One region of the Rhizobium sp. MHM7A genome, then DNA from elsewhere that is predicted to be linked to it. Evidence: predicted binding sites of a transcription regulator. Region 1 holds the regulator's gene; each other region holds the start of a gene.

Region 1 (4,087 bases):
ATATCAGGCCTCAACATGGCTCTGTCGGCCGGCATCTTCTTCGTCGGCTTTAGGATGCTGCTCAGCCTCTTTCCGGGTGTCGCTCAGGCCTATCCGACCAAGAAGTTTGCCGCCGCCGGAGCGCTCATCGCCGTCACGGCCTATTTTCTGATCTCGGGTTTCGCCGTCTCGGCAGAGCGCGCCTTCATCATGATGGCCATTATGCTGATTGCTGTCTTCTTCGACCGGCCGTCGATCAGCCTGCGCAACGTCGCTCTTTCCGCGCTTGTTATCATTGTGATCTCACCTTCCGAAGTCCTGGGCCCGAGTTTTCAAATGTCCTTTGCCGCGACGCTGGCGCTGGTATCGGCTTATCAGCTGTGGAAGGAACGGCGCGTCGGCGAAAGCGCCCTGCCGAAAATGCCGGCCCTGCGGCTGGCCGCTGCGGTCGCACGCTTTTTCAGCGGCGTTTTCCTGACTTCGCTGATCGGCGGCTTTTCCACGGCGCTGTTTTCGATCGAGCATTTTCATCGCCTGACGGCCTATGGTCTCCCGGCAAACCTCGCGACCATGCCGATCATCTCCTTCATCGTCATGCCGGCCGGGTTGTTGGCGATGCTGCTCATGCCTTTCGGGCTTGATATATTGCCTTGGAAGGTGGTCGGATTCGGCCTCGATCTGGTGATCGTGGTGGCAAAGACGATATCCGGTTGGGGCGGGAATATCGGCGTCGGTCGATTGCCCAGCTGGTATTTCACGCTGGCCGTGGCAGGTTTCCTGCTGATGACCTTGCTGCGGACGCGGCTGCGCCATGTCGGCACCGCTCTCATCGCCGTCTCGACGCTTGCAGTAGTGGTTCTGCCGGCATCCCGGCCGCCGGATCTGGTGATTTCGGAAGACGGCGCGCTCGTCGCGGTCGTCACGCCGGCAGCAATGGCCTCCAATCGCGAAAGGCCGCCGGATTTCATCTTCGATCAGTGGCAGAGGGCGCTCGTTCTGACGGTGCATAATCCGCCGACGATGCTGGATAGTCCTGCGAGCCCGGAGGATAAGGAGAGGCGCCTCAGGCTTTCCCGCGAGCAGCAGAACGAAGCGAAGATCGCGATGCAGGCGGCCGCGGCCGGCGCTGAGGCGGAAAGCTTTTCCTGCCTCAGGAAAGCCTGGTGCATAGCCAAGCTTGCAAACGGTCATATCGTGACCGTCATCGAAAATGCCGCCTATCTCGGCCCTGCTTGCGATGCCGGCGATATTGTCGTAACGTCGGTACGCCTGCGCTTCGCCAGCTGCCGCTCGGGTGCGGCGCTGTTTACCGGCGAAACGCTGCGCAGGACCGGTTCGGTCGAATTGCGTTTCACTGAGAGCGGCCTCGAGGTCGCGACGGCCTTCGATGCATTATCGCGGCCATGGATGCGCCACCGCGCCTATGATTGGCGCAGCAACAGTTTTACCGATTCCGGCCCGTCCAGCGTCAGTGATAGCGGCGGATGAGGCCGACCAGCTTGCCCTGCACCTTGACGCGGTCGGGTCCGAAGATGCGGGTCTCATAGGCCGGGTTGGCGGCTTCCAGGGCGATCGATGCGCCCTTGCGGCGGAAACGCTTCAGCGTTGCTTCCTCGTCGTCGACGAGGGCAACGACGATATCGCCGGGACTTGCAGTGCTGCCGTTACGGATGATCACCGTATCGCCGTCGAAGATGCCGGCGTCGATCATCGAATCGCCCTTGACCTCCAGCGCGTAGTGCTCACCGGAGCCAAGCATATCGGCGGGAACGACGATGTCGTGCGTGTTGTTCTGGATCGCCGAAATCGGAACGCCGGCGGCGATACGTCCCATGACCGGCACGGAGACGGAGTTGCCGTTGTCTGCGACCGCCTTTGCCGCAGCAGGGGCGGCGACCGGCTGGGGCTTGCCGAGGCTGCCCTCGATAACGCTCGGCGAAAAACCGCGGCGCGGTTGAAGACTGGGGCTATAGGCCTCTGGAAGCTTGATCACTTCGAGCGCTCGGGCGCGGTTCGGTAGGCGGCGAATGAAGCCGCGTTCCTCTAGCGCCGTGATCAGGCGGTGGATGCCTGATTTCGAGGCGAGGTCCAGAGCATCCTTCATTTCGTCGAAAGAGGGAGGAACGCCGGATTCCTTCATGCGCTCATGAATGAAAAGGAGAAGCTCCTGTTGTTTGCGCGTGAGCATCGACGTCAGACCCCGTGATTGAAACAAATCCAGAACAGACACTATATGTTCCATATGTGTTCTGCAAGTAGCTAAATTTCCGTAAAACTTCCCGTCAACTCGTTGAGATTTTTATTTTCATTCGCCGGATTTGGCGCGCAAGCCTTGAATTGACCGCGTGCCGTCGCACATCTCATGCCATTTCAGGGAGAGGGACATTATGAAAGACCATTCCGCCAAGCCGCACCCGCTGGATCATGTCGTGTTGCCTGTCGTCAATATAGACCTGGCGCGCGAGAGGCTCGGGAAACTCGGCTTCACCGTTGCCGCCGATGCGCGCCACCCCTTCGGCACGGAGAATGCCTGCGTATTCTTTGCCGACAAGACCTATCTGGAGCCGCTCGGTGTAGCGAGCGTCGAGGAGAGCGAGCTATCGGCGCGGCAGGGTAACGTCTTTACCGCCCACAACCAGGCCTTTCGCTTCCGCTGCGGCGAGGAAGGGCTTTCGGCGATAGCCTTCGGCACCGGGGATTGCGGGCTCGATCATAAGAGTTTCATCGACAAGGGATCGAGCGCCGGCAAGATGCTGGAGTTTAGTCGGACTATGAAAATGCCGGATGGTTCCGAGAGCATCGGGAGCTTCAGACTGGCTTTTGCCGGCGATCTCCGCGCGCCCGATCTCCTTCTCTTTGCCGTCGAGCGCGTCAACCCGTTGCCGGCCGATCGCGGTTCGCTGGAAAGGCATGACAATGGCGTCACCGGCATTGCTGAGGTGGCGCTCTGCGCACCGGAGCCGGCGGCTTTCGCCGCCTTCGTCGGCCTTGCCGCAGCGCAATCGGCAGCCGAGAAAACCGGGTTTGGCGTCAATATCGCGGCCTCGAATGCGAGGATCAGCCTGGTGACGCCGGAGGGGCTGGAGGCCTATTTCGAGACCGCGGTCTCACCCGCCGAGCGCGGACTGCGCGGCCGGGCAATCCTCTTCAATGTCGCCGATCTTGCCGTGACAGAAGCGCATTTGGCTGCTAACGGGGTGACGTATACGCGTAAGAACAACCGCATTCTGGTGAAGCCCGCGCCCGGCCAGGGCACGCTCTTTGCCTTCGAGGAACCACGATGAGCTCCGATACGAATTCCGAAGTCAAGATCGGCGAAGGCGATGGTCAAGTCACCTTTTCCAATACAGGCCGCCTGTCGCTGATCGCCGGCCCCTGCCAGATGGAAAGCCGCGATCATGCCTTCATGGTGGCCGGCACGCTGAAAGAGCTTTGCGGCAAGCTCGGCATAGGCCTCGTCTACAAGAGCTCTTTCGACAAGGCGAACCGCACCTCCCTCTCGGCCGAGCGCGGCATCGGCCTGGAGAAGGGCATGGAGGTCTTTGCCGATCTGAAAAAGGAATTCGGCTTTCCCGTCTTGACCGACGTCCACACCGCCGAGCAATGCGCGGAGGTGGCAAAGATCGTCGATGTCCTGCAGATCCCGGCTTTCCTCTGCCGCCAGACCGACCTTCTGATCGCCGCCGCCAGGACCGGCCGCGCCGTCAATGTCAAGAAGGGCCAGTTCCTCGCACCCTGGGACATGAAGAACGTCCTGAAGAAGCTCAACGCCAGCGGCAATCCAAACGTGCTGCTGTGCGAGCGCGGCGCTTCCTTCGGCTACAATACTTTGGTCTCCGACATGCGCTCGCTGCCGATCATGGCGGCGATGGGCGCTCCCGTTGTCTTCGATGCGACGCATTCCGTTGCCCAGCCGGGCGGGCAGGGCGATTCCTCGGGCGGCCAGCGGGAGTTCGTGGAAACGCTGGCGCGTGCGGCGGTCGCGACGGGAATTGCCGGCGTCTTCCTCGAAACCCATCAGGACCCCGACAACGCACCGTCCGATGGCCCGAATATGGTCTATCTCAGGGACATGCCGCGCCTGCTTGAGAAGCTGCTTGCCTTCGAC
Region 2 (4,087 bases), on a different contig from region 1:
ACATTTCCGCGGCGGCATCGCCGTCATCGGCGTCCGGCCCGCCATTCTGCAGGAATCGGTCGGCGATCAGGCCGGCATTCTGGCGCAGCGCCAGCTCGATTTCGCGGGCGAGATCCGGATTGTCGCGCAGGAAGGTCTTGGCGTTTTCGCGGCCCTGACCTAGACGCTGGCTGTTATAGGAGAACCAGGCGCCCGACTTCTCGACGATACCAGCCTTGACGCCGAGATCGACGAGCTCGCCTGTCTTCGATACGCCTTCGCCATACATGATGTCGAACTCGACCTGCTTGAAGGGCGGCGCCATCTTATTCTTGACAACTTTGACGCGGGTCTGGTTGCCGACCACTTCCTCGCGCTCCTTGACCGAGCCGATGCGGCGAATGTCGAGGCGCACGGAGGCATAGAATTTGAGCGCATTGCCACCGGTCGTCGTTTCCGGCGAACCGAACATGACGCCGATCTTCATGCGGATCTGGTTGATGAATATCACCATGCAGTTCGACTTGGAGATCGAAGCAGTCAGTTTGCGCAGCGCCTGGCTCATCAGTCGGGCCTGCATGCCCGGCAGGCTGTCGCCCATCTCGCCTTCGATTTCGGCGCGCGGCGTCAGCGCGGCGACCGAGTCGACGACGAGAACGTCGACGGCGCCGGAGCGCACCAGCGTGTCGGTGATTTCCAGCGCCTGCTCGCCGGTGTCTGGCTGCGAGATCAGGAGGTTCTGCAGATCGACGCCAAGCTTGCGGGCATAGACAGGGTCGAGCGCGTGTTCGGCATCGACGAAGGCGCAGATGCCGCCCTTCTTCTGCGATTCCGCAATGGTCTGCAGCGCAAGCGTTGTTTTGCCCGAGCTTTCCGGTCCATAGATTTCAATGATACGGCCCTTCGGCAGACCGCCAATGCCGAGTGCAATATCGAGGCCAAGCGAGCCCGTCGAAACAGTTTCGATCTCGACAACGTTCTCGTTGGAACCGAGTTTCATGATCGAGCCCTTGCCGAACGACCGCTCTATCTGTGAGAGTGCCGCTTCAAGCGCCTTGCTTTTGTCCACCGATTTGTCCTCTACCAGCCGCAATGAATTCTGAGACATCCGATCCACCTTTAGGTTATTGAAGCCGCTCAAGCAATGTCGAGTTTGTACCCTATTTGTTCCATTCCCGCAATGGGCGAACAAACATTTGAAAGAAAAAGGTAAAATGGTCCGTGTTCTACATTTGTTTTATCGATGCAAAGCAACGGCTTAGGCCAAATGCGCGGGCTTTTTCGCAGCCAGGCGGAACGCATCGATTCGCCCTCCGCGCATTATCATAGCGGGTAAGCTGATGAAAAAGATTCTCGTTCTCGGTGGTGCCCATATCGACCGGCGCGGCCGCATCTCCGGCGAAACGGCGCCAGGTGCCAGCAATCCCGGCACCTGGTTCGAGGAGCCGGGCGGCGGCGGTTTTAACGCGGCGCGCAACCTTGCAAGACTGGGTTTTCACGTGACAATGATCTCGCCGCGCGGCGGCGATCCCTTCGGCGAAATGGTCGGCGAAGCTGCCGATTTCGCCGGCATCGACGACCGGCCCTTCGTCTTCCTCGACCGCAAGACGCCGAGCTATACCGCGATCATCGAGAAGACCGGCGACCTCGTGATCGCCCTTGCCGACATGGATCTCTACCGCTTCTTCGTGCCGCGGCGCCTTTCCATCCGCTGGGTGCGAGAGGCCTTCGCCGCTCATGATTGCATTCTCGTCGATGCCAATCTGCCGGAAGAGACAATCACGGCGATCGTCGCGAAGGCACACTCCCTGGACAAACCAGTTGGGGCCATTGCCATCTCGCCGGCGAAAGTCGTCAGGCTGAAGCCGTCCATCAAGGATATCGACTACCTATTCCTCAATGAAGCCGAGGCCGCCGTCCTCGTCGGGCAACAGCCGCAGGATGCGGCCGGCTGGGCTCCGCTGCTGAAGGCGATGGGTATCAGGAGCGCTGTCGTCACCCGAGGCCAGCGCGAGCTCGTAGCGATTCGTGAAGGCTGCGTCGCCACGCTGCAGCCGCCGGTCGCCGACGCCGTCGCCGATGTCACCGGCGCAGGCGATTCGCTTGCCGCCGGCACGCTTGCCGCCCTGATAACAGGCCTACCGCTCGAGGAAGCCGTCCGCTATGGCGCAGCAGCGGCAGCGCTCACCGTTCAGTCGCGGCACGCCGTCAACGAAAATCTGACCGCGGATGGCCTGAATGAAGCGCTTGCCCTTGTTCCCGTGGCGAGAATTCTGCATTGAAGCGCCTAACTAAGGAGTTGAGCATGATGTCCTCCGAACACCGCCGGCATTTTTCGGCATCACGCTCTATCGACGACAGGACAAGACCATGACCAAGCCCATTTCCCCTCTTCTGCCGATCGCCTATTCGAAGGAGGTCGCCAGCGCCAAGCAGCGCGGCGCGCCCCTGGTGGCGCTGGAATCGACGATCATCACCCATGGCATGCCCTATCCCGGCAACATCGAAATGGCGCGCAGCGTCGAGACAATTATTCGCGATCAGGGCGCGGTGCCGGCGACGATCGCCGTCATCCACGGCACGCTGCATATCGGCCTTGAAGCTGCGGAACTCGAGCAACTTGCCAAGGCGAAAGAGGTGATGAAGGTGTCGCGCGCCGATCTCGCCTTCGCGATCTCCGAACGCCGCACCGGCGCCACCACGGTCGCGGCGACGATGATCGCGGCCGCCCGCGCCGGCATTCGCGTCTTTGCCACAGGCGGCATCGGCGGCGTGCACCGCGGCGCCGAGGAAAGCTTCGATATATCAGCCGATCTCGAGGAACTTGCGCGCACCCGCGTTATCGTGGTCTCCGCCGGAGCCAAGGCAATCCTCGACATTCCGAAGACGCTTGAAGTGCTGGAGACCCGCGGCGTGCCCGTGGTTACCTATGAGAGTGAAGAATTCCCCGCCTTCTGGTCGCGTTCATCAGGCATCCGCAGCCCGCTGTCGCTGAACAGTCCGGCGGCCATCGCCAATTTCCAGACGGTGCGCGAACAGCTCGGCATCGACGGCGGCATGCTCGTCGCCAACCCCGTGCCCGAGGCCGACGAGATCGCGCGCGAGGAGATGGAGATCTATATCGAACGGGCGCTCGACAGCGCCGAGCGCGACGAAATCACCGGCAAGGCGGTGACGCCCTATCTCTTGAGCACGATCTTTGACCTGACGGACGGCCAGAGCCTGAAGACGAATATTGCGCTGGTGGAGAACAATGCGCGGCTTGCGGCGGAGATTGCCGTGGCTCTTGGTGAGTGATTTTTGACGGGCGGGCTGGTCTTACAGCTTGGCAATCTCCGGAGAGGGTGTGCCACACGGCAGCCCTCACAATCACCCGATCAGCTATCCAGCGTCTCTTTGACCACAACAGCGAGCTGCTTCAGCGAGAAAGGCTTCGGCAGGAAACCGAATTTCGCATCCGGCGGCAGATTGCGGGCGAAGGCATCTTCGGCATAGCCGGAGACGAAGATGAACTTCAGGTCGGGGTAGCTCTTGCGCAATTCGCGCAGCAGCGTCGGGCCGTCCATTTCGGGCATGACGACGTCGGAAACGACGATGTCGACCTTGCCCTCGAGTTCTTCCATAATGCTCAGCGCCTCGACGCCCGAGCCCGCCTCGTGCACAGTGTACCCCCGTGTTTCCAGCATGCGCTTGCCGCCGCGGCGCACCGCCTCCTCGTCTTCGACGAGAAGGACGACGGCCGAGCCGGTCAGGTCCTCCGGCTGCTGCGCGGGGGGCGCCTCGGGCGCGGTGGCGACTTCATTGATCGCATTGTCGATCGATCCCGCCTCGGCCGCGACCGCCGGCTCGGGAATGTAGCGTGGCAGGAACACGCGGAAGGTCGTGCCTTTGCCGACTTCGGATTCCGGCTGGATGTAGCCGCCTGATTGCTTGACGATGCCATACACCATGGCGAGGCCAAGCCCGGTGCCCTTACCGACATCCTTGGTGGTGAAGAATGGTTCGAAGATCTTGTCCATGATCTCGGGCGCGATGCCTGTACCGGTATCGGCCACCTCGACCAGCACCATGTCCTCGGCCGGCATGTATGAATAGTTGAAGGCGGAGA
Region 3 (4,087 bases), on a different contig from region 1:
GACCGACGTGGTGCTGACCCACTTGCACATGGATCACATCGGCGGGCTGTTGATCGATGGGGTAAAGGACCGGCTGCGTCCGGACCTCAGGATCCATGTGGCGGCCGCCGAGGCGAAGTTCTGGGAAGCGCCCGATTTCAGCCATGTGTCGATGCCGCCGGGCTTCCCGGACGCGCTGCGGGCAACTGCAAAGCGGTTCCTGAGCGAGTACGGCAACTACCTCAGGCTGTTCGACGAGCAGTCCGAGGTGGCGCCAGGGGTGGTCGCCCAACGTACCGGCGGCCATACTCCGGGGCATAGCGTCGTTCGACTGGCTTCCGGCGGCGACAGGTTGACATTCGCCGGCGACGCCATCTTTGCGGTCGGGTTCGAGCACCCCGACTGGTACAATGGCTTCGAGCACTATCCCGAGGAAGCGGCTCGTGTCCGCCTCGATCTTTTGCGGGAGCTGGCGGCGACCGGCGAACAGCTGGTGGCCACCCACCTGCCGTTCCCGTCCGTCGGCCGGGTGGCGGTGGACGGCGAAGTCTTCCGCTGGGTGCCGGTCTTCTGGGACTATTGAGCGCCGAAAGCGCGTTGCGTAGATCGGCTCTATGCAACGCTCTATCGCCACATGCCGCGCATGCGGGCGCCGACGTCGATGCGCACCTGGCGCGCTTGCGCTTGAGCGGCGGCTTCCGATTTCACCTGCGGCCAGCTGCAGGCCTCGAAGAACTGCAGCAGCGTCGCCGGAATGAAACGGCTGCGCGCGGCATAGACGTGCCGGTCGCCCTGCGCATTCTGTCCGTAAGTGAAGAAGCGTTGCGGCACGATGAGATCGAGACCGTCGCGGGCGCGCGTCATCGCCACATAGAGCAGGCGACGCTCCTCCTCGATCTCGGCGGTGGTGCCGACGGCGAGATCGTTTGGAATGCAGCCGTCGACGACGTTCAGCATGAAGACCCGTGTCCATTCCTGGCCCTTGGCGGAATGAATGGTCGACAGAATGAGATAGTCCTCGTCAAGAAGCGGTACGCCCGCCTGGTCGCTGGTCGCATCCGGCGGATCGAGGGTGAGCTCGGTGAGGAAACGCTCGCGTGAGGCATAACCCCCGGCGATCTGTTCGAGCTGCAGCAGATCGGCCTGCCGCGTGGCCGCATCTTCATGCAGCCGTTCCAGATGCGGCGCATACCATTGCCGCGCCAGCCCGATTTCCGCCGGCCAACCGGCCTTGCCGGATTTCAGCTCCTGCAGCATCGAAACGAAGGCCGTCCAGTCCTCGCCGGAGCGCGGCGGCGCCGGCATAGATGCCAGAGCAGACAACGGGCTCGCAACCTCCGCCATCAGATCGAGCGCCTTCTGCGCCGTCGACGGGCCGACGCCCGGCAGGATCTGCATCAGCCGGAAGCCCGCCACCCGGTCGCGCGGATTCTGCGCAAAGCGCAGGGCGGCCAGCATGTCCTTCACATGAGCGCTGTCGAGAAACTTCAAGCCGCCGAACTTGACGAAGGGAATGTTGCGCCGGGTCAGTTCCACCTCCAGCGGCCCGCTGTGATGGGCGGTGCGGAAGAGCACAGCCTGCTGCTTGAGCTTGAGGCCTTCCTCGCGATTGTCGAGCACCTTGTCGGCGACATAACGAGCCTGCTCGGCCTCGTCGCGCACCGAAACGAGGCGCGGCCGCTCCGCCGACTGCCGCTCCGTCCAGAGATTCTTGGTGAAGCGCTCCGAGGCGAGATCAATCACCGCATTGGCCGCCGCCAGGATCGGCTGCGTCGAGCGGTAGTTGCGATCGAGGGTGACGATATTGGCGGCCGGGCTGAAGGCGGCGGGAAAATCAAGGATATTGCGCACCGTCGCCGCCCGGAAGGAATAGATCGACTGCGCATCGTCGCCGACGACGGTCAGCCCCTGTCCCTGGGGCTTCAGCGCCAGGAGGATCGAGGCCTGCAGCCGGTTCGTGTCCTGATATTCGTCGACGAGCACATGGTCGAAGCGGCTGCCGATATCCTCGGCGATCACGCTCTCGCCCACCATCTGCGCCCAGTAGAGCAGCAGGTCGTCGTAATCGAGCACGTTCTGAGCCTGCTTCGCCTCGACATAACAGGCGAAAAGCTCACGCAGCTGTTTCTCCCACGCCGCGCACCAGGGAAAGGCGTCGCGCAGCACCTGGTCGAGCGCGGTCTCCGAATTCACCGCCCGGGAATAGATGGCAAGGCATGTGACCTTGGCGGGAAAGCGGCTTTCCGTCTTCGAGAAGCCGAGATCGTGCCGGATGAGGTTCATCAGATCGGCGCTGTCTTCCCGGTCGTGAATGGTGAAATCGGCATCGAGGCCGATCTGCTGCGCATAATCGCGCAGCAGCCGCGCGCCGATGCCGTGGAAGGTGCCGGACCAGGACAGCGCATCGGCCATAACGCCGGCATTCGAACCCAACACGTCGCGGCAGATGCGCTCGACGCGCCGCGCCATCTCGGCGGCAGCCCTCCGCGAGAAGGTCATCAGCAGGATGCGGCGGGGGTCGGCGCCCTTGACGATCAGGTGGGCGACCCGATGCGCCAGCGTGTTCGTCTTGCCGGAGCCGGCGCCGGCAATGACCAGCAGCGGTCCGGCAATATGGCTGCCGTCGGTGAGCGTGCCATGCTCCACGGCCATGCGCTGCTGCGGATTGAGCTTTTCGAGATACATCCAGCCGTCCGGTCGGGCTCCCGCAGAATCAGTGCGAGAAGATTAGATGTTCCTTGAATGTTCGCGATTTCAGCCGCTGTCAAGTCTGCAGCGCGGCGATCCTCAATCGGGGAAATCCGGTCCCACCTCGCGCCGCACTAACTTCAGGCTGCGGTCGGGCTGGAGAATATAGGTTTCCTCCACACGCTGGCCCGTCTCATTGTAGAACTGGTTGTAGACGACGCTGCCGACCGGCGATTTGCTGAGCTTGGTTCGCGGTTGGCCGCCATAGGTGATGCTGCCGGGAATGGGTTCGAGCGCGGCCGTATCGGCCGAGGAGCAGCCGGCCAGCAATGCCGCTGCAAACAAGGCGGGCAGAAACGCTTTCATCATCGTCATCCCTTCTCAGACTGCCATCAGATATGGAACGGGCAGCCTCTTTCGCCAAGGGCTGCTTGCCAGTCACCATTCTCGAAGGTTTCGTGCGCCGGCGCGGCGGTGTCGACCGGGCGACCGAGATAGCGGCGCGCATCGTCGGCCGAGGCTATGTGCGCAGTCGCCTGCTGCGGCGCTGAGGGAACCAAGTGTCCTCCCACGGGTTGAAATGCCGGATCTGAAACGCTGGAGACCATCATGCAGACGCTTTCTCGCCTCTGGGCGTCCACCCTGATCATCGGCTGCGGCGTCTTTGCCGGCTCAGCCAATGCTTCACTTGAGACCGGCATGGATTATTCCGCTTTGCCGAAGGATCAGATCGCCCTTAACGAATATACCGAGACGACCGCCTGCGAGCCACCGGAGCCGCACTATCTGCCGTCCTTCATCCGCGCGGCCGACGGCACGATCATCGGTGTGGGATATATCGAGATGGAGAATGAGACCGGCGCGGATTGCTGAAACCGATCAGCTCGAACGAGGCTCGCCTGCGTTTCCGGTGACGAGCCTCTGACCATCATCATGATGGCTGCGTGTTTTCTATCGAAACAGCTGGCTCAGGCGCAACGCCCTTTGCTCCAAAACCCGGCACCTGCTCGATGCAAGGTTAAGCGAAAATTAAACAATGTATCGTCGCGGCACAGTTCGATGACCAACTGTAAACCGCAGGCGTCCCTGCTGCATCAATGCAGCTTCAGCTTCGCCTCTTCGGCCGCCGCCAGAAACTCGGCTCTTGCCTCGTCCATGCTTTTGCGGCCGTCCAGCGCCGCCCGGCAGGTGCTACGGGCTTTGATATAATGAAGCCCGCGCGAACTCGGCCAGAAATCTGCCAGACATTTCAACGCATCGAACGGCCCATTGACGGTTCTGAGGTCGGCGCCTTCGAAGCCGACCTTGACTGGGTCGTTCCATTTTTCCGTTGCCATCGATACTCCTCCACGATTGTCGACAGAAACACGGGTGCGACGCCTTCGGTTAGACAGACGCCGCCATGATAGGCATTCTAGCG

Evidence for each region. The regulator LexA, encoded in region 1, represses DNA repair genes until DNA is damaged. The targets are predictions, from matches to a motif close to TGTTCNNNNTGTGTTCNG.
Region 2: a site for LexA is predicted at 1,202-1,219, ahead of recA (recombinase RecA). Genes of this name have one in related genera too.
Region 3: a site for LexA is predicted at 2,712-2,729, ahead of FFR93_RS27325 (ATP-dependent helicase). Genes of this name have one in related genera too.

Annotation. Positions count from the first base shown of each region.
Region 1 covers NZ_VCHT01000004.1:240,095-244,181, forward strand. Annotated here, with positions in the region: gene FFR93_RS17425 (ComEC/Rec2 family competence protein) at 1-1,467, shown strand, start outside; gene lexA (transcriptional repressor LexA) at 1,448-2,167, opposite strand; gene FFR93_RS17435 (VOC family protein) at 2,367-3,263, shown strand; gene kdsA (3-deoxy-8-phosphooctulonate synthase) at 3,260-4,087, shown strand, end outside.
Region 2 covers NZ_VCHT01000009.1:180,557-184,643, forward strand. Annotated here, with positions in the region: gene recA (recombinase RecA) at 1-1,087, opposite strand, end outside; gene FFR93_RS26180 (carbohydrate kinase family protein) at 1,317-2,261, shown strand; gene FFR93_RS26185 (pseudouridine-5'-phosphate glycosidase) at 2,350-3,276, shown strand; gene FFR93_RS26190 (PAS domain-containing sensor histidine kinase) at 3,357-4,087, opposite strand, start outside.
Region 3 covers NZ_VCHT01000010.1:123,064-127,150, forward strand. Annotated here, with positions in the region: gene FFR93_RS27320 (MBL fold metallo-hydrolase) at 1-562, shown strand, start outside; gene FFR93_RS27325 (ATP-dependent helicase) at 604-2,664, opposite strand; gene FFR93_RS27330 (hypothetical protein) at 2,767-3,042, opposite strand; gene FFR93_RS41055 (hypothetical protein) at 3,060-3,227, opposite strand; gene FFR93_RS27335 (hypothetical protein) at 3,277-3,540, shown strand; gene FFR93_RS27340 (DUF982 domain-containing protein) at 3,762-4,004, opposite strand.